DNA from 3 places in the Idiomarina sp. 29L genome. Region 2 is predicted to be linked to each of the others. Evidence: predicted binding sites of a transcription regulator. Region 2 holds the regulator's gene; each other region holds the start of a gene.
What was found. Region 2 encodes NrdR, which represses ribonucleotide reductase genes. Its sites were predicted from a motif close to AAACACNANATNTNGTGTTT; they were not measured.
Positions count from the first base shown of each region.

Region 1 (8,135 bases), on a different contig from region 2:
CTTTCACGTTGTCAGCGTGGATCATAAAATCGACGGCAAACCGTTACCTTATGACGCTGTTCGCGACAAAATTGCTGAGTATCTGGAAGAAAAAGTGCATCGTAAAGCGGTGTCACAATATATTCAGGCATTGGCAAATGAAGCGGATATTAAAGGTTTTGATTTTGTCAGTACCGGGTCACCGCTGTTACAGTAAGGCCCAGTAATGCTGGATTTTTAACGTATTTAAAGGCACCCTTCGTGGGTGCTTTTTTATTGGTAGTAACCGTTTTTAAGGTAAGGAGTCACCATGGAAGCCAGCTTTTGGCATGAACGATGGGAAAATCAGCAAATTGGCTTTCACCGTCCGGAAGCTCACGAGATGCTGCGGCGCTATTTTAAGAAAGTCGCCAAACCGGGTGCGACAGTATTTGTGCCGCTGTGCGGTAAATCAAACGACATGCTGTGGTTATTAGATAACGGCTACCGGGTGTTTGGTATTGAGCTGAGCGACCTTGCAGTAAAGCAGTTTTTCAGTGACAACGACTTAACGCCGACGGTGACGCAAAAGGGTAAGTTCAAAGAATACGCACTGGATGAGCTGGTCATTTGGGTGGGGGACTTCTTTGAGTTGACCGGCAAAGATTTAGCCGATGTTGACGCCTGGTATGATCGAGCTGCCATGGTGGCGTTACCGCCGGAAATGCGTCGACACTACGTGAAGCAGTTAAGCGAGCAGTTGCCTGAACGCGCTCAGGGGTTACTAATAACCTTGCAGTATCCTGCGGGATTCCGGGAAGGCCCTCCGTTTTCGGTTAGTGAAGGCGAAGTAGAATCCGGTTTTGGTCAGCGTTTTAGCATTGAGCAACTCGAGTCTGATGAAGGCATCTTGAATGGCGAGAAGCCCGAAGATAATCCGGTGACAGAGCAAGTTTATCAACTCACTTAATAGCCAGTTACATTAAGCTGTTACGTCGTAAGATCTTTTCGGTGCGGCGTGCTAGCTTTTCCATGAAAACTAAGTCTGCCAGAGTCGGGTCAGCAAGGTCATTATCCAGGTCGGCCTGCCACTGGCTAACTTCGGCATCCAACATTTCCATCATTTTTTTCGAGCAGCCGCGACAAATACCCTGACACATATCCGCTTCTTTTAACCCAAAAGGAATGTGTTCGCGAATAACATCCAGCAGCTGGTACACTGCGGTTTTGGTATCGGGTTTGCGGCTCATACATCCTCCAGTAAGCTCTCCGACATAATGCGAATATGATGGTTCACGTCGCGGTTGTATTGTTCCATTTTCTCGAGTTGCTCGCGGGCCAGTGGAGTATTCTCTGCTTTCACGGCATCGACAACGGCTTGCGCCGACTCATGGACACGGTCATGAGGCGCTTCAATCGCTTGATAGCTTTTATGTGTCTTAAACCGCTCACGGAACAGTTCCGAATAATACCAACGACCAATGCCACACTCGTCCGAGTCAACAACATTGCATTTATCGGCGGCTAAGGTGCCCAAATACACACGATAGACGTCCATCCGCAGTTGCATTTCTTCAATATTGGCCAGCTCAATCTGCGCAAGCAGTGCACTGTTAGAGATACTGCCGCCCAGTTGCTTAATGTGCGTATTTTCTTCGGCAAGAGATGATAAATAATGCTTTGTTGACTCAATATTTTCACGCGTGGTCTGCATGGCTTCAACACTCAGAGCATGACTTGAGTCAACGCCTTGCACAATTTGTCCGACTTTATCGTTAATTCGGTCGGTCAGTTCCGTTGTACGCTGAGAAAGTGCCCGGACTTCGTTAGCGACCACGGTAAAGCCACGGCCATGTTCACCGGCCCGCGCCGCTTCGATATTGGCATTCAAACTCAGTAGGTTAGTGGTCTCCGCCACACCACGGACATCACCGCTGGTTTGCTCAATTTCCTGAGTGTGCCCCTTTAACGCGGCGATACTTTCTGACGTCGACTCGATATCATTAACAATGGACGACAAGTTGCCGACCACAGCTGACATTGTGGATTCACCCGACTGGTTGTTTTGGTCAATGGTAAGAATGGTTTCGCGTTCTCGTTGTAGTAAATCGCTGAGCTGTGAAAAGGTGTTTTGGTAACCCGCCAGTGACTCAGTGAAATTCTCAACAAACGTCAGGCGTTGACGGTAGTCGTTGAGTTCGGTTTGCTGTTGCGAAACGGCTTGCTGAGCCGATTCTAGTTGTCCTGACAGCGTGGTGTTTTCAGCTTCAAGCTGTGCGATACGCTGGCGTAATTGAGACTGAGTCGATGAGCATTGATGACTGCGGACATACCCTAATTTTTCGATTAACTGCATGGGGCCTCCAAAAAGAAAAACCAGACTTCTACAAAAGTTGCAGAAGCCTGGTTTAGTAAGGGTTAAGCAGATTTATGCTTTAAGCCTTTGACGACTTGCCAGCTGATGCCGAGCGCACCAACGATGAAGACCATATCACCAAGGGTACGGAACCAACGCAGGTTCTGTAGCAGAGGCTGTTGCATGAAGGCCTCACTGCGCGCGTACCATAAACCTTCAGTCGCCGCCGCGTAGAACTGGATGAAACCGACGGGCAGCAAGCTAGTGAAGAGCATTAATGCTAAGCCTATGTTCATGGTCCAGAAGGCCATTTTCATCAGTTTCTCGTCGAACTGCAGGTTCGGGCGAATGTAACGGAGCACCAGTAATACAAAGCCTAATGCCAGGAATCCGTACACACCAAATAAGGCTGCGTGTGCGTGAGTAGGTGTGGTGTTCAGACCTTGCACGTAGTACAGCGAAATAGGCGGGTTGATCATAAAGCCTAGTACGCCGGCGCCTAACATGTTCCAGAACGCAACAGCAACGAAGCACAGTAGTGGCCATTTAATGCGTTGCATCCAGTCAGCACGTTTTTGCAGGCTGTAGTTTTCCCAGGCTTCATAGCCCAGTACAATCAGCGGTACCACTTCTAGCGCAGAGAAGGTTGCGCCTACGGCCATAACCGGTGTGGTTGTGCCCGCGAAGTACAAGTGGTGGAAGGTACCTGGTACACCGCCAAGCATGAACAGCGACGCTGAAGCCAGTGCAGCAACGGTTGCCATGCGGCGAGAAACTAAGCCCATGCTGTGGAAAATAAAGGCTAATGAGGCAGTGGCAAATACTTCGAAGAAGCCTTCTACCCACAGGTGAACAATCCACCAGCGCCAGTATTCCATAATAGAAATGTGAGTACGCTCACCGTAGAAGAAGCCAGCTCCGTAGAATAGGCCAATGGCAACGACTGAAGCGGTGAATAATGCCAGTAAGTTCTTGTCGCCTTTCTCTTTGAAAGCGCCAACAACACAGCGCATCATAAGAACAAGCCAGAAGACGATGCCGAGGAACTTACCAATTTGCCATAAGCGACCTAAGTCGACGTACTCATAACCCTGATGGCCTAACCAGAAGTTCAGGTGTTCTGGCATGATTTGCGCAATCGCCAGCCAGTTACCGATAAAGGTACCCGCAACAACCAGAACCAGCGCCCAGAACAACACGTCCACGCCGAGCTTTTGGTATTTAGGATCTTTACCGCCGTTAATAATTGGCGCCAGGAATAAACCGGCGGCTAAGAACCCGGTCGCAATCCAGAACATAGCGGCCTGGATATGCCAGGTACGTGTCAGTGAGTAGGGGAACCACTCAGAGATATTGATGCCGTAGAACTCTTGTCCTTCAACCGTATAGTGAGCGGTTAAGCCACCCAATAAAACCTGTAAGCTAAACAACGCAACCACAATAAACAGATATTTACCCAGTGCTTTTTGCGAAGGTGTTAGCTTGACCTTAGAAATAGGGTCGTGCTCCGGCGCAATCAGTTCCTCTTCTTCCTGGTCGCGTAAAAATGCCCACGCCCAAATCAGGAAGCCAATACCGGCAATTAAAAGAATGACACTGACAATAGACCAAATGATGTTTTCCGCGCTAGGCACGTTGTCTATCAGTGTCTCGTGTGGCCAGTTGTTGGTATAAGTGATATCGGCACCCGGGCGTTCAGTAGCAGCCGCCCATGCGGTCCAGAAAAAGAAATCATTCATTTGCGCACGACGCTCTGCCGAAGGTAATGTGTTTTCTTTCATCGCATAGCTGACGCGAGTAGGACGCAACTCAGGGTCGTCACTGAACAGTTTGGAGTAGTACTCACCGGTTTGCTCAATGGCCTGAATACGGCGCTCGCTCAAAATAACTTCGTTTGAGCCTTTGTCGTATGTATTGGTGCGATACTCTTCTTTCAGTTCATACTCAAGCTGGTTTTGTTGAACACCGGTCAGCTTGTCATACGGCTTACCGAACACTTCTTGTGCACGAATGTCTAACCAGGCCAGCAGCTCACGGTGCAGCCAGTCCGCTGTCCAGTCAGGTGCCTGGTACGCACCGTGACCCCAAATAGAGCCTAACTGCATGCCGCCCACAGACTGCCATGCCGTTTGTCCGTCAAGAACCGACTCTTCGGTTGCAATGACGTTACCGTTGGTACTCACGAACTTGTCCGGAATAGGCGGTGCCTCCCGGTAAACTTCCGTTCCAAAATACCCTAAAACACCAAAAGTAATTGCAAGAACACCGATTAGTGTCCACCAAAGCTTACGATACCCGGCCATTGTTGACCTCCTTGATACCTCTGAACCACATCATGGGTTGTTACTCCCTCAAAAAAGAATGAATAGTGATGTTGATCTCACTGTCCCCATGCCTAGAGCAACTTCAGTGCCAATTTTTAACATTTTGATTTTTATAATATTTTTTATTTTTAGGGTTTTTATGACTTAACTGGAAAGGGTTTTTTTTACTGTTAGGGTTAAAACAACCTTTAAGGTATTTTCTACCCCGTTAGAGGTATTCAACGCGTTTCTTGAGGATGATCAATGCACAGTATTTTATGTTGCCTATGCTAAGAAAACACAAGATATAGTGTTTTATTCATAGATTAGTCCGATATATGGTGTTTTATGACGAGCTACCCACAACAGCTACATTACAGCTCTGAACAGGTTGTCTGGCAGGAAGTGCCGGATGAAGTGGCGTTAGCTTACACCATTACGGGTTGCCCTGTCGGGTGTAAAGGTTGTCATAGCGTGGACAGTTGGCCCATCGGCAGCGGTTTAGCGTTAACCGAAGACTACTTGCAAGAGCGCCTGGCTATGTACAAAGGCCTCATTACGTGCGTGTTGTTTCTGGGCGGCGAATGGCAACCGGAAGCGCTGATAAAACACTTAAAACGAGTTCGCGCCGAAGGGTTGGAAACCTGTCTTTATACAGGCTACGAAGATGTCTCTTTGCGCATTAGGGAACAGTTGACGTACTTAAAAACCGGGCCATGGATAGCCGAGATGGGCGGTTTAGACAGCCCCCGTACTAATCAAAAATTTTATGATTTAAGAACAAAGCAGCTACTGAACTGCAAGTTTCTGACAGGAGAATAATTATGTTGCGCTTAAACGACGACCAGGTTTCAGAAAAAGTAGACTTCATTGCGGACTATCTGAACGCACAAAATGCGGCAGACGGTTCGAAAATGGACGCCAACGCAAATGTTACGCAGAAGAACATTGCGACCTTAGAGGCTGAGTTAATGAAAGACTTTTTTGTTCAAGTGAACCGCAAGCAGGTCAGTAACAAAATTGCGGAGCTGTTCGATGACAACTTAGCAAAAGAATATGTGCGCCAAATAGAAGATCATGAAATTTACGTGCACGATGAGACCAGTTTGAAACCCTATTGCGTGTCAGTGACGATGTACCCATTTTTAACCGACGGTTTGACAAAACTCGGTGGCGAGTCGCTGGCGCCTAAACATTTAGAGTCGTTTTGTGGCTCCTTTGTGAATTTTGTTTTCGCAGTGAGCTCGCAATACGCTGGCGCGGTGGCAACCGTTGAGTTCCTGACTTACTTCGACTATTTCGCGCGTAAAGACTACGGTGATGACTACTTAAACACGCACCGCAAGCAAATCGAAAATCATTTACAGCACGTTGTGTATGCGATTAATCAACCGGCAGCTGCGCGTGGTTATCAGAGCGTGTTCTGGAACATTTCTGTGTATGACAAGCATTACTTTGACAGCATGTTTGGCGACTTCGTCTTCCCGAAAGATTTTAGTAAACCTAAGTGGGAAACCGTCAGTGCTTTGCAGGACTTCTTCTTAGACTGGTTCAATAAAGAGCGTGAAAAGTCCATTTTGACCTTCCCGGTTGTGACCGTTGCCATGTTAACGGAAGAGGGCGCCTGTAAAGATCAGGTTTTCGCGAAGAAAATGGCGGCGGAATTAGCCAACGGTAACTCATTCTTTGTGTATTTGTCAGACAATGCCGACTCACTAGCGTCCTGCTGCCGTTTGCGCTCAGAAATTAGCGACAATACCTTCTCTTACACCCTGGGTGCTGGCGGTGTTGCGACCGGATCGATCAATGTCATTACCATTAATATGAACCGTTTAGTGCAGGACGGTCGCGATTTAGAGGAAGAAATTAGCAAAATTCATAAGTATCAGGTGGCTTACCGCAAGCTTATGGAAGAGTACAAAGACGCAGGTATGCTGACAGTGTATGACGCCGGTTTTATCAGTCTGGACAAACAGTTCTTGACCATTGGCATTAACGGCATGGTCGAAGCCGCCGAATCTCAGGGCATTAGAGCAAGCAATAATCCGGAGTATAAGAGCTTTGTCGAACGTCACCTGAAGGTTATTTATGACGCCAACAAAGCCGCCAAAACGGAATACGGCTACATGTTTAATACCGAGTTTGTTCCGGCAGAAAACTTAGGTGTTAAGAATGCAAAATGGGACAAAGCCGACGGTTATAAAGTATCGCGCGACTGCTACAACTCGTATTTCTACGTCGTTGAGGACGACGAAACGAATGCTTTGGATAAGTTTGTGATGCATGGTAAGGAGTTGGTGGAGTATTTGGACGGTGGCTCGGCATTGCACCTGAATATGGATGAAAAGCTGAATACAACCGGCTACTTGTCACTGCTGAACATTGCTGCGAAAACTGGCTGTAACTACTTCTGTATTAACGTCAAAATCACCATTTGTAATGAGTGTGAGCACATCGACAAGCGCACGTTAAGTGAATGCTCCAGCTGTCATTCAGAGAATATTGACTACGGCACACGAGTTATTGGCTACCTGAAGCGGGTTTCTGCCTTCAGTGCGGGGCGTCGTAAAGAGCATGCTGCGCGTCACTATCATCGCGACGAAGCGAGCCAGGCCACTAACGGTGCGGCTCAGGCCAATATAGGGCTGCGTAAGGCAAGTTAAGTTGACACATCTACCCACAAAGAGGGAGTTCAGCTCCCTCTTTTTTGATGCATTTAAAAAGTGGTTTTGTGGTATTCTCCGCCCGCACTTCACGAATACGCGGTGACACCATGGAAATTACCAGTTATCAAGACTTTATTAATATGGCAAAACAACAACCTGAGCCGCAAAGGCTACTGTTTGTTTTGGCCAAAGCTCAGCTACCTGAGCAACCCACTCAAATTCAGCAACAACAGTTTGAACAACAGGCCGGTGGCAACTTGGAGCCTGTATTGTGTGTCGACAAGTTGCCAGAAGAAGTTGAGAACTTCGAAGTTCTTGTCGAAGAATCGAAACGCACAGACATTGATTGGGACATTGCCTTTATAAGCGCAATGGATGGTCGTGGCGGACATCCTATTTCCAGTGACGAAGCCTCACAGCCCTTAGAAATGATGGTCCAGCAAATCCAGGCTGGCATGATCAAACACTTTTTAACCATTAACCGACAAGGAGAGTTGGTGCAAGTTATGTAAATCGGCATAACTTGCGCTAAAAAAGCGCCATGACAAAATTACTGTTTACCGTCATTTCCCTGTTATTTTCGGTATCAGTGCTGGCAGCAGAGCCCTCTGCTGACCGTATCGATTTAACCTCTTCCACCGTTGGCTACGCCGCCCTGATTATTTTCGCTCTCGCATATATTTTGGTGATGGGCGAAGAAAAGCTCCACATGAGAAAGTCCAAACCGGTGCTGGTTGCCGCTGGTGTTATTTGGATTCTCATTGGTGTTGTCTATACCGGAGAGCATGCCGCGTTAGCCGAATCGGCGTTTCGACATAACTTGTTAGAGTTTGCCGAGTTGATGCTTTTCTT
Region 1 is NZ_SDJS01000002.1:549,569-557,703, reverse strand. It holds gene EST55_RS06335 (peptidylprolyl isomerase) at 1-196, shown strand, start outside; gene tmpT (thiopurine S-methyltransferase) at 290-928, shown strand; gene EST55_RS06325 (hypothetical protein) at 936-1,208, opposite strand; gene EST55_RS06320 (methyl-accepting chemotaxis protein) at 1,205-2,314, opposite strand; gene EST55_RS06315 (nitric-oxide reductase large subunit) at 2,377-4,617, opposite strand; gene nrdG (anaerobic ribonucleoside-triphosphate reductase activating protein) at 4,966-5,439, shown strand; gene nrdD (anaerobic ribonucleoside-triphosphate reductase) at 5,442-7,280, shown strand; gene EST55_RS06300 (ribonucleotide reductase subunit alpha) at 7,391-7,795, shown strand; gene nhaD (sodium:proton antiporter NhaD) at 7,825-8,135, shown strand, end outside.
Region 1: the regulator NrdR is predicted to act here: its motif matches at 4,914-4,933, upstream of nrdG (anaerobic ribonucleoside-triphosphate reductase activating protein).

Region 2 (8,135 bases):
TACTGCATAGTTTACTGTTATTTACGAACATCCCCAAACTTTGTTGTGCTGAACTAGGCACTCATTTGTGTTTTAAGGTAAAATACCCGACAAATTAAGACCATTTAATGATTTGGAGAGCTGTAATGCTGAAATCTGAGATGAACATTGCCGACTTTGATGCGGACTTATGGCAAGCGATGCAAGGCGAAGTTGAGCGTCAGGAGCAACACATTGAGCTGATTGCGTCAGAAAACTACACCAGTCCGCGAGTCATGCAGGCGCAAGGTTCTCAGTTAACCAACAAGTACGCAGAAGGCTATCCACATAAGCGTTATTATGGTGGCTGTGAGTTTGTCGATAAGGTTGAAGACTTAGCCATTGAGCGTGCCAAAGAGTTATTCGGTGCAAAATACGCAAACGTGCAACCGCACTCTGGTTCACAAGCAAACACTGCGGCTTTTATGGCATTAATGGAAGCGGGCGATACTTTCTTAGGCATGAGCCTGGCTCACGGTGGTCACTTAACTCACGGCTCTGGTGTTAACTTCTCCGGTAAATTGTACAACGCAGTGTCTTACGGTCTGGATGAAAGCACTGGCGAAATAGACTACGCCGAAGTTGAAAAGCTGGCGCAAGAACATAAGCCGAAAGTGATTGTTGCCGGCTTCTCAGCATACTCTGGTATTGTTGACTGGAAAAAATTCCGTGAAATTGCCGATAAAGTAGACGCTTATTTAATGGTCGATATGGCGCATGTAGCGGGCTTAATTGCTGCCGGTGAATATCCAAACCCAGTGCCTTATGCGCATGTTGTTACAACGACTACGCATAAAACCCTGGCGGGCCCACGTGGTGGTTTGATTATTTCCGGTAGTGATGACGAAAAGCTACACAAGAAACTGAACAGCGCCGTATTCCCGGGTAACCAAGGTGGTCCACTCTGCCATGTTATTGCTGGTAAAGCGGTCGCATTCCAGGAAGCTTTACAGCCTGAATTCAAAGCGTACCAACAACAAGTGTTAAAAAATGCGAACGTAATGGTCAAAGCAATGCAATCTCGCGGCTATAAGATTGTCTCTAACGGTACTCAGAACCACCTGTTCCTGGTTGACCTAATTGACAAAGACATTACCGGTAAAGATGCAGATGCTGCTTTAGGTGATGCATTTATTACGGTTAATAAGAATGCGGTTCCGAATGACCCACGTTCACCTTTTGTGACTTCTGGCTTGCGTTTAGGTACACCGGCAATTACTCGCCGTGGCTTTAAAGAAGCGGAAGCTGAACAAGTTGCTAACTGGATTTGTGACGTTCTGGATGATATCTCGAACGAAAACAAAATCAGCGAAGTTCGCGAACAAGTAAAAGCGTTATGCGCTAATTTTCCAGTATACGGATAATTACGCACTATCGTTACTCGAGTCGTAAAGCGCACTTAAAGGAGTCAGGCAATGCATTGTCCATTTTGTGGCACACAAGACACCAAGGTTATTGATTCGCGATTAGTTGCGGATGGCGCCTCGGTACGTCGCCGGCGAGAGTGTAATCATTGCAAGGAGCGTTTTACGACGTTTGAAACGGCTGAACTTATCATGCCGCGGGTTATTAAAACCGATGGCTCGAGAGAACCATTCAATGAAGATAAGCTCCGTAACGGGTTGTTAAGAGCACTCGAAAAGCGCCCAGTTAGTCTGGAGCTTATGGAACAGGCTATTAATAAAATTAAATCGAGTATCCGTGCGACGGGTGAGCGTGAAATAACCAGTAATTTTATTGGCGGATTGGTTATGGAAAACCTGAAACAAATCGATAAAGTGGCCTATGTAAGGTTTGCTTCCGTTTATCGCTCGTTCGAAGATATTCGAGAGTTTGGCGAAGAAATCGCTCGTCTGAATGATTAAACCGTCGCAGCTAAAAATTGATCACGAAATGATGCATCGTGCCATTGAGTTGGCTCGGCGCGGTATTATGACAACGCGTCCTAACCCTGCTGTCGGTTGTGTGATAACCAAAGACAATAAAATCATTGGTGAAGGCTGGCATCAGCGAGCCGGCGAACCGCACGCGGAAGTTCATGCGTTAAAGCAGGCCGGTGCTGACGCAAAAGGTGCAACGGCTTATGTGACTTTAGAGCCGTGCAGCCACATGGGACGCACGCCGCCCTGTGCGGACGCTTTAATTGAAGCGGGCATTGCGCGTGTTGTGGTTGCTATGCATGATCCGAACCCTCGGGTAAGTGGCAATGGCATTAAGCGTTTGCACGAAGCGGATATTGACGTGTTGGTTGGCGTGTTGGAAAAATCTGCGGAACAGCTGAACCCAGGGTTCTTGTCCAGAATGCGAGAAAACCGTCCTTTCATTACTGTCAAAATGGCCTCATCGCTGGATGGAAAAACAGCGTTATCGGATGGCCGCAGCCAATGGATAACAGGTTCCCATGCGCGTGCCGATGTTCAGTATTGGCGAGCTCAGTCCGACGCGATCCTTACTGGTGCTGATACCATTTTAAAAGATGACCCCATGCTGACGGTTCGGCAGAGCCAGTGGCCAGCGACAAGGTCTTTACCTGAACCGTTAAAACAGCCGATACGTATTGTTATCGACAGCCAAAACCGAGTGACTGATGATGCTAAAATCTTTGAATCATCCGCACCGGTATGGTTAGTTAGATGCGAGCCGGGAAAACCGATCCGCCATGCCCATTGCCACGAGGTTATAATTGATAAAGCAGCCAGCGGAAAAGTTGAGCTGAGCGCTTTGATGACTGAGCTGGCTAAACGGGAAGTGAATCAAGTTTGGACTGAATGTGGTGCCTCTTTAGCAGCAGCACTTATAGAGGCGGGTTATTGTGACCGGCTAATAATGTACAGCTCAGGTCAGCTACTGGGCAACGCGGCGCGTTCACTCTTTGATATTGACGAACCGAATACTTTAGACAAAGCGATACGCTTTAAAATAACTGACAGGCGTCAGGTTGGTGATGACCAACGAGTTATCGCAGTACCCCAATTTATGACAGGAAAAGGTTAAGCGTTATGTCATTGCATAGCACAGAAGAGATTATAGAAGACATCCGTCAGGGAAAAATGGTCATCCTGATGGATGATGAAGATCGCGAAAATGAGGGTGACCTTATTATTGCTGCGGAATGCGCGACGCCAGAAGCGATTAACTTTATGGCGCGTTATGGCCGAGGACTTATCTGCTTAACCTTAACTGAAGAGCGTTGCCAGCAACTGAATTTACCGCTGATGGTGGACAAAAATAACGCGCCTTATGCAACAAACTTTACCGTTTCTATTGAAGCGGCAGAGGGCGTTACAACAGGAATTTCGGCAGCCGACCGCGCGAAAACAGTGCTGGATGCGGTGAAAAAAGATGCTAAGCCTGAAGATTTAGTCATGCCGGGACACATTTTTCCATTGAAAGCAAAATCGGGCGGTGTACTTAACCGCGCAGGTCATACCGAAGCGGGCTGCGACTTAGCGCGCTTAGCAGGGTTCGAACCTGCTTCTGTTATTGTAGAAGTGCTGAATGAAGACGGTACTATGGCACGCCGCCCAGATCTTGAGGTCTTCGCAAAACAGCATGATATTAAAGTTGGGACTATTGCCGATTTAATCGAATACCGCTCAACGCAGGAGAGAACTATTGAGCGAGTGGCCGAATGCTCCTTGCCAACCGCGTTTGGCGAATTTCACTTAGTGACGTATCAGGACACTATTGATAAACAGGTTCATCAGGCGCTTGTGCACGGTGACCTATCAGAAGATAAAGTGACCAACGTACGCGTGCACTTACAGGACACTTTCCATGACACTTTCCTGACGGATCGAGCTGCAAAACGCAGTTGGCCAATTCAGAAAGCAATGTCTTACATTGCCGAGAATGACGGTGTATTAGTGATTATTGGCCGCCAGCAAACGCCAGAAGATATTATTGCGCAGGTAAAAGAGTTTGAAGCACAAGACCATGGTGAGCATAAACCAACGGCGTCGGCTTCAAATGCGTCACGTAATGTGGGCTTAGGCTCGCAAATATTGGCGGATTTAAACATTCATAAAATGCGCTTGATGAGTTCGCCGAAGCGTTACTCTGCGTTATCCGGCTTTGGTTTAGAAGTGGTCGACTTTATTGAGGATAGAGACTGATAAAGTCGCTCATTAGTTTTTCGTGAGCCGGCACTTTTAAGCCGGCTTTTTTCGCTCTTTTGATAATATAACCCGTCAGGTAGTCAATTTCTGTACGGCGATTATGACGTATATCTTGTCTCATTGAAGACTCGTTGTTTCGGGTTTCGCCAGCGACTCTTAGTATTTCCTCGTAAACACTCTTGGCATCTAAATTGACCTGTTCGACGCGAGCAACGCAGACCGCTTCGTCGACCAACGATTGAATAACTTCCTGCCACTCAGCTTTAAGCAGTTCGCCATTGTTACACTGATGAATGGCGGTTAATGGGTTTATTACGCAATTAATTAAAAGCTTTGACCAACGGCGGGTTTGAATATCGCTTTCAAAAAGAATGGGCTTAAAACTCTTTGCTAAAATCGCCTCGAAGTCTGCTTTATTTTCTTTCTGCTGCAACCAACTTCGACCTTTCCCTCGGTGCTCAATGACAATATGTGTTGGCTCTTGAGCAAGCTTCACCGCACCATGGGTGGTCACTAGGTGATAAATATTCAATGAGGTTAGTGAGTTAGGCAACTCAAGCATACCATTGTGACTCAGAATTATTGGCGTGTCTTTGTCAAAGCCGGGAATTGCAGTGATACTTTCCAAAGTATTTACGACATCAAAGGCTTTTACTGCAACAATAAACACCGCGTCTTTGGCCAACTGACATTTCTGTGTCGGTAGAAAAGGTAATGTATAAGTGCTGTTTATTGTGCCTTCTTTTAAAGTTAATTGACCGTGCTTAGATTCTTTTTTGCGAGTTAAAGCCGAGCATTGCTGCTTAGCTTCAAGCAAATGGGAGGCGATGAGCCCGCTAATGGCACCAGGACCTAACACGTACCAATGATAGTCAGCTTGCATCTCTTGCTTCCTCAAGCTTTTTCAGCGGCTTACGAATAAACCAAAGGAAACAAAGGCTGGGAATGACCATTACCGCCGTTAAAACGAAAAATAGCGGCCAGTTACCGTTCATCGTATCGACCAACACACCGCTGTACGACGCCAATACCGTTTTACCCAAAGTTCCCAGCGACGCCATTAGCGCATACTGAGTTGCCGTAAAGGTTCGGTTGCACAGCAAGCTAATGAACGCAACAAAAGCCACAGTGGACCAGGCACTGGTAAAGCCATCAATAAGAACGGCACTTAAGAACAAATTGGTGTTGGGACCGACTAATGCAATCCAGGAGAACATAAGATTTGAAGCGGACATGGCTAAACCACCAATAATCAGTCCTTTCACAATGCCCAGTCTTAGGTTAACAACGCTGCCTAACACTGCAAAGACAATAGTAACCCACCAGGTTACAAGCTTGGAATAGGTGCCAATTTCCGTGTTGGTAAAGCCAATTTCTTTATAGAACACAATAGACATGCGGCCTAAAAAGGCTTCACCAATTTTGAACAAGAAAATAAATGCCAAAAGTGACAACGCGAGTTTTATGCCGTTTCGTGTGAAAAACTCAGCAATGGGTGAAACAACGGTGTGCTTTATGCGCTCTTTGAAAAAGCTAAACCAATTCGATATAGGCTCAGCTGTCTCTGAAACGGCGGTATAAGTCGTGCGGCGAACAAGCAGTACAATAGCGGCCAGAAACAGCATGACACAACCGAGACCGAAATAGGCGTGTTGCCAACTCCAGTTGACGCCGTCGACGATAAAAAAGGGCAGTGCGCCTAAGCCGCTATAGCCTGTCCACCAACCTGCGGTTGCCATGGCAGCTCCCGCACTTTGTAAGCGGCCTTCGCTCTCAGAGAATGATTCGATACGGTAAGCATCAATAGCAATGTCTTGCGTGGCTGAACTTATAGCGATGGCTAATGCGGTTAAACCCGCGATGTGCAGACTGTCAGTGATATTCAAGCTAGCAAGTGCAAAGCAACCAGTGGCAATCAATAGCTGGCACAAAAATATCCAACTTCGACGTTGCCCTAACCACCTTGTTAGTAAGGGAAGTCTCACATTATCGATAAGTGGTGACCACAAAAAGTTAATGGAGTAAGCCCCAAAAACAGCGCCGAAATAGCCGATAACAGAGCGAGTTAGCCCTTCCTCCTGAAGCCAGGCGGAAAGCGCAGAGCCAATCATCACCCAGGGAAATCCGCTGGCGATGCCGAGCACGAAAATAACCCAGACGCGCGACTGCTTATAAACATCCATGTCTTGCCAGAAGGGGATATGCTTTTCCATTAATTTTGAGGAACTATTTCAATTCGCTTTAAAACCGGTGGATTCTTTGCAACATCCCGCCAACCGGTTGTATCGTCAAAAGGTTTTGACTCAAGCTGAGCCATTTTTTCCAGCACATCTAAGCCATCCACAATACGTCCAAAAACGGTATACCCCCAGTCGCCCTTGTCGGGGTTTAAAGACGTATTGTCGTTGAGATTAAAGAAAAACTGACGAGTTGCTGTGTGTGGATCTCGTTCTCGGGCCATTGCAATAGTACCGTATTCATTGAGCAGCCCATTGCCAGACTCATTGACAACCTGTTCAAAAGTGGGTTTTCCCTGAAAGTCTTTATCATAGCCGCCGCCTTGAATGACAAAATCAGGCACTAAACGATGAAAAATCGTGTCGTTGTACTGTGCCTTTTTGACATAACGAAAAAAGTTCTTAATGGTTAATGGAGCAGCTTCGCGATTCAATTCAACAGTGATATCTCCCATAGAAGTGATCATTCTCACTCTGGGAAATGGGTTGTCAGGTTGTATTTCGGCACAGGCGGGTGCAACAAAAGAAGCGGCCAGAAAACTGGCGAGTAAAATCCAAAACTTCATTAGTAAACCTCTCTCTCACTCAATCGGAGTTTAGGGTCGTTGGCAATATCGTTCAATACGTTATTTAAGAGATCACGGAACTGACGCTCAATAGTTGCCTGAGCAGGTTTCAGCGCGCCACTCGATTGTGCTTTGCCGGTATAAAAGTTGCTATAACGGCGGTTATCTCTAACTGCTTCCACTCGTATGCGGACATGATGTTCTAACTCGTATTTCAAAGCACTGACCTTTGCATCAATTAACGCTTTTTCTATCGACACATACCATTTTAAACCTTGTCCTTTTGGTGCATTTGCGGTTAAAGGCTTGAGCGACTCTTTAACGATGTCGGTCAACGGTTGCTGAGTTGGCGCAAATGTCGCTTTATCATCGTCTTTTTTGTGCCGGTATAAATAGGAGTAGGTTCGCGTATCAATAACGTCCAGCTGGTTTACTTTTATTGAAAAAGTATCGTTTACGGGTGTTGTGCTAATAATAAGTGGATCCGGCTGGCTGGAACAGGCAGCTAAAATCGGAGCCAAAATAAGTACCAGAATTAAACGAAGCATAAGCATTATCCTTTTTCCTCAGATACATTCACCTGACAAATATTCGTGCTATGATACGAGCAACGACTGCTGTCTTGACGTAGCTTAGCACGCAGATAGCATTGACTGACAGAAGTAAAAGGTTTTGCCGTGACAAAATATGCAGAAATCACGGGTTGGGGAAAATGCCTTCCGCCGGCCGTTATGACAAACGATGATCTTGCCACTTTCCTGGAAACCTCCGATGAATGGATTGTTTCGAGGACCGGTATTTCAGAAAGGCGAGTTAGCCATGTAGGCACGTCGGAGCTGGCTACAGTGGCTGCGCGCAACGCATTGGCTGCGGCTGACTTAGACCCTAATGAAATCGACTTGATCATTGTCGGAACTTGTACCGCAGACGAAATCATTCCGAATGTTGCTTCGGCGGTTCAGCAACGTCTTGGCGCAAAAAATGCGGCGGCGTTTGACTTGAATGCCGCCTGTAGCAGCTTCTTATATGCCATGCATTTCGCGACTCAATCTATAAGAACGGGTGCGCACAGCAAAGTATTGTTAATAGGTGCAGAATGCCTCACGCGTATTTTAGACTGGACGAAGCGCGAAAGCGCCGTGCTGTTTGGCGATGGAGCCGGTGCTATGGTGCTGGAAGCGTCAGACAATGAAGTC
Region 2 is NZ_SDJS01000004.1:307,191-315,325, reverse strand. It holds gene glyA (serine hydroxymethyltransferase) at 126-1,382, shown strand; gene nrdR (transcriptional regulator NrdR) at 1,434-1,883, shown strand; gene ribD (bifunctional diaminohydroxyphosphoribosylaminopyrimidine deaminase/5-amino-6-(5-phosphoribosylamino)uracil reductase RibD) at 1,876-3,012, shown strand; gene ribBA (bifunctional 3,4-dihydroxy-2-butanone-4-phosphate synthase/GTP cyclohydrolase II) at 3,018-4,133, shown strand; gene EST55_RS10585 (2-dehydropantoate 2-reductase) at 4,114-5,019, opposite strand; gene EST55_RS10580 (MFS transporter) at 5,009-6,349, opposite strand; gene EST55_RS10575 (peptidylprolyl isomerase) at 6,349-6,939, opposite strand; gene EST55_RS10570 (YajG family lipoprotein) at 6,939-7,487, opposite strand; gene EST55_RS10565 (ketoacyl-ACP synthase III) at 7,617-8,135, shown strand, end outside.

Region 3 (8,135 bases), on a different contig from region 2:
TTAAGCGCGCTTTGTTCACTTGATACGGAATTTCCGTAACAACAATGGTTTCTTTGCCGGTTTTTTCGTCAACTTCTACTTCCGCTTTAGCACGCAAGTGAATGCGACCACGACCCGTTTTGTACGCTTCTACAATGCCGCTCCGGCCTGAAATGGTGGCAGCCGTTGGGAAGTCCGGACCCGGGATGTATTCCATTAACCCATCAACATCGATATCTGGGTTGTCGATCATCGCCAGAGAGCCGTTAATGACCTCAGTCAGGTTATGCGGCGGAATATTGGTCGCCATACCAACCGCGATACCGGAAGAACCGTTAACCAAAAGGTTAGGAACACGTGTTGGCAGTACGTCAGGAATGCGTTCAGTACCGTCATAGTTATCGACAAAGTCGACGGTTTCCTTGTCTAAATCGGCCAGTAACTGGTGAGAGATTTTAGCCATGCGAATTTCGGTGTAACGCATCGCCGCTGCTGAGTCGCCATCGACCGAACCAAAGTTACCCTGCCCGTCAACCAGCATGTAACGCAATGAAAAGTCCTGCGCCATACGAACAATAGTGTCATACACCGCGCTGTCACCGTGCGGGTGATATTTACCGATAACGTCACCGACCACACGCGCTGACTTTTTATAGGGTTTGTTGTAGTCGTTACGCAACTCGTTCATTGCGAATAAGACACGTCGGTGTACCGGTTTTAATCCGTCCCTGACGTCAGGCAATGCACGCCCGACGATAACGCTCATCGCATAATCGAGATAAGAGCTTTTTAATTCATCTTCGATATTAACCGGTGACACTTCTCTGGCTAGATCGCTCATAGTTCAGTCCCTAAAATAAAAATCCGCATATCTTTGTTATTTTGATGCAGTCATTGTACCCATCCGAAACGAGTCTCGCACCCTCTTTTTCTTATTCTTTAGCTAGGGTAGACTAGCCGCGTTATTTATCGCTCACAACAGTGCACTCCATGACTCAAGAAAACAAAAATACTGAACAAAAAAACGTCGATTTAGAAGAAATCGCTAAGTTCTCGGCCCTAGCCTCGCGTTGGTGGGACCCGGAAGGCGAATTCAAACCTTTGCACGAAATTAACCCGGTTCGGCTGTCTTTTATTGAGCAACACGCTAATGGCTTATTTGGCAAAAACATTCTCGATGTTGGTTGTGGTGGTGGTCTGCTCAGCGAAGCTATGGCAGAGCGTGGCGCCAAAGTTACCGGTATCGATTTAGCCGAAGAGTCACTAAAAATTGCTCGTCTGCATGCATTGGAAAGCGACATTTCTGTCGATTATCAATGTGTCGCCGTTGAAAATCACGCGGCCGAACATGAAAGTCAGTATGATGCGGTAACCTGTTTAGAAATGCTGGAACACGTGCCTGACCCAGCCTCTATAGTTAATGCCTGCGCAAAAGCGGTTAACCCCGGCGGTTTAGTGTTTTTCTCAACCCTAAACCGTAACGTTAAGTCCTGGCTGCTGGGTATTTTGGCTGCTGAACATATACTGGGTTGGGTGCCCAAAGGCACACACCAGCATCAGCGTTTTATTAAGCCGTCGGAACTTCTTCGTATGACCGATGAAGCCGGACTTAATGAGATTGATATTAATGGATTAATTTTCCATCCATTAAAAGGATTCACTTTGTCAGAAACCGACATAGACGTGAATTACATTACTGTTTTACAAAAGCCTCTGACCTAGCTCATGAAAAATCTCGCTAATAACCCCAAGCTTCCCGAAGGCGTGCTATTCGATCTCGATGGCACCTTGCTGAACACAGCTCCTGATCTCGGCGCGGCACTAAATAATGTGTGCGCTTTATATGCTAAAGAACCTGTTCATGAAGACATTTACACGCCAGTTGCCTCCCATGGTTCCAGAGGTTTGCTAAAGCTAGCCTTTTCAGAAGAGCTGCAGACCCATGAAAGCGAGTTACGGAAAGCTTTTTTGGACGCCTATTCGAACAGTATTGCCGCTAAGACCCATGTGTACGAAGGTGTTGTACCGCTACTCAATGCTCTGATTCAAGCTCAAGTAAAAGTAGCAATTGTTACTAACAAACCTAAGCAGTTGACCCAAGAATTACTGCCTAGCTTTCCCGAGTTTGATGTCTTTGAATCAGTTGTTTGCGGAGACACTCTAAGTGTATCAAAACCCGACCCTGCGCCCTTACTTCTTGCCGCAGAGCAGTTGGGGGTTAATCCTACAAGCTGTATCTACGTGGGTGACGCTGAACGAGACATTCAGGCTGGCCGTAACGCTGAAATGACAACGGTACTGGCTCATTATGGGTATATTAGCGACAGTGACTCACCAGCCGATTGGAAAGCCGACTATGGAATTAGCACACCATTAGAATTACTGGATATTATTGGACTACCACAACCTTGATCTATTAACCCATTTTTAAAGACAAAAAAGTTATAAAAAGCCGAGGTCCTCGCAAACTCACGTCTATTAAAGGCTAGAAAAAAATCAACAATTAAACGTCAAATTTCTTTTCATTTTCTCGATAAATTCGCTTGATCAAAGTCTGACTAAGACCTAGCATACTGAAAAATCAAAGACACTAGATATTGTGTGAATTTCACTCTGTATAACTAATGACCACAATATCTTGTGGGTACACCTCTATAACAAAAAGCTAAGAGTCGGCGCAAAATGAACGAGCAACTGTATGTCACCAAACGTAGCGGAGAGCGTGAGCCGCTAAACCTAGATAAAATCCATCGAGTGATCATGTGGGCAGCGGAAGGCCTGCATAATGTTTCCGCTTCTCAAGTCGAAATTAAGTCTCATATTCAGTTTTACGATGGCATTAAAACCGAAGACATTCACGAGACCATTATTAAGGCTGCAGCTGATTTAATCTCGGAAGAAGCTCCTGACTATCAGTACATGGCCGCGCGTCTGGCTATCTTTCATTTACGTAAGCGTGCTTACGGGAAATTTGAACCCCCTCGTTTATTCGATCACGTCAAGAAAATGGTGGCAGAGCACCGTTATGACGAGCACTTGCTGGAAGACTACAGCGAAGCTGAGTTTGATCAGATGGACGAGATTGTCGACCACTGGCGCGACATGAATTTCTCCTATGCAGCGGTCAAGCAGCTTGAAAATAAATATTTAGTGCAGAACCGTGTGACTGGCGATATTTATGAAAGCGCCCAGTTCTTATACATTTTAGTCGCTGCCTGCTTATTCGCGAACTATCCGAAAGCAACTCGCATGGATTACATCAAGCGTTTCTATGATGCGACGTCTGAGTTTAAAATTTCACTACCAACGCCAATTATGTCTGGCGTTCGTACGCCAACCCGTCAGTTCAGCTCATGCGTATTAATTGAAACTGGCGACAGCCTGGATTCTATCAATGCAACAGCCAGCGCCATTGTGAAGTACGTTTCTCAACGCGCCGGTATCGGTATTAATGCCGGTCGCATTCGTGCGCTGGGCAGCCCAATTCGTAATGGTGAGGCTTTCCATACTGGCTGTATTCCTTTTTACAAATACTTCCAGACAGCGGTTAAGAGCTGTTCGCAAGGCGGTGTTCGTGGTGGCGCAGCAACCCTGTTCTACCCACTGTGGCATTTAGAAGTAGAAAGCTTGCTGGTGCTTAAGAACAACCGTGGTGTTGAAGAAAACCGTGTTCGTCATTTGGACTACGGAGTTCAATTCAACCGCTTAATGTATCAACGCTTAATTAAAGACGACTACATTACGCTATTCAGCCCGTCTGACGTACCGGGCCTGTACGACGCTTTCTTCGAAGATCAAGAGAAGTTCGAACAACTCTATGTTCAGTACGAGCAAGACGAAAGCATTCGTAAAAAACGCATTAAAGCCATTGAGCTATTCAGCCTGTTTATGCAGGAGCGTGCCAGCACAGGTCGTATTTATGTGCAAAACGTTGACCACTGCAATACCCATAGCCCGTTTGACTCGAAAGTTGCGCCTATTCGTCAAAGCAATCTGTGTCTGGAAATTGCTCTGCCAACTAAGCCGTTACAACACGTCAATGACGAAGAAGGTGAAATCGCGCTGTGTACCCTGTCAGCATTCAACCTGGGTAAAATTAACGACTTAGGCGAGTTTGAAGAACTGGCTGACTTAGCCGTTCGTGCGCTCGACAGCCTACTGGATTATCAGGAATACCCAGTTCCAGCAGCGTATAATGCGACTATGAACCGTCGTACTTTAGGTATTGGTGTCATTAACTTCGCTTATTACTTGGCTAAGCACGGTGTTAAATACTCTGACGGCTCGGCGAACAGTCTGGTTCACAAAACCTTCGAAGCTATACAGTATTACCTGATGAAAGCCTCAATGAACCTGGCAAAAGAAAAAGGGGCCTGTCCGAAGTTTAACGAGACTACCTACTCGCAAGGCATTATGCCGACAGATACTTATAAGAAAGAGCTGGACAGTGTTTGTAATGAGCCTCTGCATCTCGACTGGGATCAACTGCGCGCTGATATTAAGCAGCACGGTATGCGCAACTCTACCCTTTCAGCGCTTATGCCATCTGAAACGTCTTCGCAAATTTCAAATGCGACCAATGGCATCGAGCCACCGCGCGGTTTTGTCAGCGTAAAAGCGTCAAAAGATGGTGTTACTAAGCAAGTAGTTCCGGACTACGAAACCCTGAAAGATAAATATGAACTGCTGTGGCAAATTCCGAATAATAAAGGTTACTTAGAGTTAGTCGGTATTATGCAGAAGTTTGTCGACCAAACTATTTCTGCCAACACCAACTACGATCCAGGCAAGTTCGATGCGGGTAAAGTACCGATGAAACAGTTGTTACAAGACCTGCTGACATCTTACAAGCTGGGCGTTAAGACCCTCTATTATCACAACACGCGTGACGGTGCGGCCGATAATCAATCAGATATCGCAGCCCGTAAAACAGCAGAAAAGCCTGGTGCACAGCCATCTGAAGTCATCATTGAAGAAGATGACGACTGTGCCGGCGGCGCTTGTAAAATTTAAAAGAAGGATTTTGCGAAATGTCGTACTCAACGTTTAACCAGGAACAAACGAACCCGTTAACCGAACCTATGTTTTTAGGTAACTCGGTTAACGTGGCTCGATACGATCAACAAAAACACAGTATTTTTGAAAAGCTTATAGAAAAACAAATTAGCTTTTTCTGGCGCCCTGAAGAAATTGACGTAAGCCGTGACCGAGTCGACTTTAATAAACTCACTGACAGCGAAAAGCACGTGTTTATTTCAAACCTGAAATATCAAACACTGCTGGATTCTATTCAGGGTCGTTCACCAAATATTGCGTTGTTACCGATTGTGTCGATTCCAGAGTTAGAAACCTGGATTGAGACCTGGTCATTCTTTGAGACCATTCACTCTCGCTCATACACGCATATTTTGCGTAACTTGTTTACTGACCCAAGCGAAGTGTTTGAAGACATCGTTATTAACGAGCAAATTAAAATTCGTGCGAACGATATTTCGCAATACTACGACGACCTTATTTTCTACACACAGCTGTGGCAAACCCACGGTGAAGGTGAAGTAACGATCGACGGTGAAACGTACAATGTGACTCAGCGCGAAATTAAAAAGAAACTGTTCTTGTGCATTAACTCGGTGAACGCACTGGAAGCCATTCGTTTCTATGTCAGCTTTGCCTGTACTTTCGCATTCGCTGAGCGTGAGCTCATGGAAGGTAACGCCAAAATCATTAAGCTGATTGCACGCGATGAAAACGTCCATTTAACTTCAACTCAGCATATTCTGAACTTATGGCAGTACGGCGAAGACGACCCAGAAATGAAAGAAATTGCCGAAGAGCTGCGTGACGAAGCTTATGAAATTTTCATGACCGCAGTGAAGCAGGAAAAGCAATGGGCTCACTACCTGTTCAAAGACGGATCAATGATTGGTCTGAACGAGAGCATGTTATGTCAGTACGTTGAGTACATCGCCAACCTACGTATGCAGGCAATTGGCTTTGACGCTCCTTTCGAAAATATGCGCTCTAACCCGCTGCCGTGGATGAACAAGTATTTGGTTTCTGACAACGTGCAGGTGGCTCCTCAGGAAGCGGAAATTACCTCTTACCTGGTTGGCCAAATTGATAGCGAAGTTAACGCCTCCGATCTTGGGGACTTTGATCTCTAAGCTATGACTAAAACCTTTAACGTCAAAGTTAACGGTGGGCCTGAGCTTGCCGTTGACGCGACTGAAGGAACGTTGCTGGAGACACTGGAAAAACACCAGCTGGAAATGCACTACCATTGTCGTAGTGGATTTTGTGGTGCATGCCGGACTAAACTAAATTCTGGTCAAGTACGTTATACCACTGAGCCGTTAGCTTACGTTCGAAAGGGCGATATTTTGCTCTGCTGTTGCGTACCGGAATCCGACCTGGATATTGAACACTAGCACAGAGCGTATTGGCTATTCACAGAATCGATTACAGTCATCGGTAAGAGCCATTTGTTTTTATGCCTAAAAAATGGATAATTCCCGATAACACTGATTAAGGAAGAGGTATTTCATGTTTACAGTAATTTTTGGACGCCCTGGCTGCCCGTTCTGCGTACGCGCAAAAGAAGTTGCCGAACAGTTAAAAGCAGACCGCGATGACTTCGATTATCGCTACGTTGATATTCACGCAGAAGGCATTTCTAAAGCGGACTTAGAAAAAACGGTTGGAAAGCCGGTACACACAGTACCTCAAATTTTTGTTGACGAGTCACACGTTGGCGGCTTCACTGAGTTTGAAGCATACGCAAAAGAGAACTTAGGCCTATACACGGCTTAATATTTCGAGCGTTAGCTTGAGAAAGGCGGCTTATTTCAGCCGCCTTTTTTGATCGCCTCTATGGCCTGCTTCACTCGCTTCTCAGACACTGGATATTTCGTTCCTAACGTCTGAGCAAAGAACGAAACTCTCAGCTCCTCTATCATCCAGCGAATTTCAGCTACATCTTCAGGAATCAAAGCGCCGGTTTTATAACGTTTTAAGACCGCACTATACGCTTCCTGTAAATTACTGAGCGCTATGGTCATTAAGCGATCTTTATTGGGATCCACCGGCAGTTTTTCCAGACGGCGTTGCATGGCCTTTAAGTAGCGCACAATATCCTCGAGCCGTCGTTCACCAAATCTCGCGACAAAGCCCGGAAAAATTAAGTTATCCAGCTGTTCCTGAATGTCGCCTCGCGACTGAATTTGATCGAGCGGAATTTTACCTTTCAGCGCTTTTCGAACATCCTGCGAATGTGTCAGGCATTGTTCAACCCTAAGCGCTATCTGTTCAACTCGTTCGTTCAATTCGCCTCGTACTTGCTCTTTTAAGCGTTCAAAACCTTGTTCGTCTCTTAGCCTATTTCCCGCTTCAAGTTGCTCGTCAATCACCGCATCAACCGCTGCGGCAATACAGTCTTCAATTAGAGTTTCTACCTTACCCCAGGGGTTAAAGTACATCGCCAGCTTCGCTTTATTCGATAGCGATTTTTGCAAATGCTTTACTGGCGACGGAATTTGCTTTAACAATAGTCGACGCAGACCCTGTCGGTGTTGCTGTTCGGCTTCCTCTTTCGAGTCAAACAACTGCAACGCAACCTCACGGCTACCTTTAATCGCTAAGCCAGGATAAGCTTTTATTTCAAACCCCTGTTGTGCTTCTGTCACCACCTCCGGCAAATCGTCAAAGTCCCAGCTTTCAACATCATCGCGGCTGATGTCATCACCGGCGGCCTTTTCCAGACGTTGCTGAACTTTCCCGGACAGCTCGTCTTGTAAACGTTGTAAATCTCTGCCCTGCTTTATGAGCTTTTTGCTATCTAACACTTTAAAATTCATGCGCAAATGCAATGGTAAGCTGCTTTCGTCCCAACTGTCGTCCGGTACGGTTACACCGGTCATACGGCGAAGTTTGTGTGTCATGGCTTCTAACAACGACATTTCAAAGGGCTCAACGTCGGCCATTATGGCGCCAGCAAAGTTAGGGGCAGGCACAAAGTTTCTGCGCAACGCCTTAGGTAGTGACTTAATTAAGTGAGCAATGCGCTCTTCGCGCAGTGCCGGTATATGCCAATCAAAGCCTTCTGGTTTTACCTGATTAAGCACCCCTAATGGAATATTGACACTGACACCATCATCAAC
Region 3 is NZ_SDJS01000001.1:641,000-649,134, forward strand. It holds gene gyrA (DNA gyrase subunit A) at 1-820, opposite strand, end outside; gene ubiG (bifunctional 2-polyprenyl-6-hydroxyphenol methylase/3-demethylubiquinol 3-O-methyltransferase UbiG) at 970-1,701, shown strand; gene EST55_RS03155 (HAD-IA family hydrolase) at 1,705-2,391, shown strand; gene nrdA (class 1a ribonucleoside-diphosphate reductase subunit alpha) at 2,662-4,992, shown strand; gene nrdB (class Ia ribonucleoside-diphosphate reductase subunit beta) at 5,010-6,143, shown strand; gene yfaE (class I ribonucleotide reductase maintenance protein YfaE) at 6,147-6,407, shown strand; gene EST55_RS03175 (GrxA family glutaredoxin) at 6,523-6,789, shown strand; gene hrpA (ATP-dependent RNA helicase HrpA) at 6,825-8,135, opposite strand, start outside.
Region 3: the regulator NrdR is predicted to act here: its motif matches at 2,565-2,584, upstream of nrdA (class 1a ribonucleoside-diphosphate reductase subunit alpha).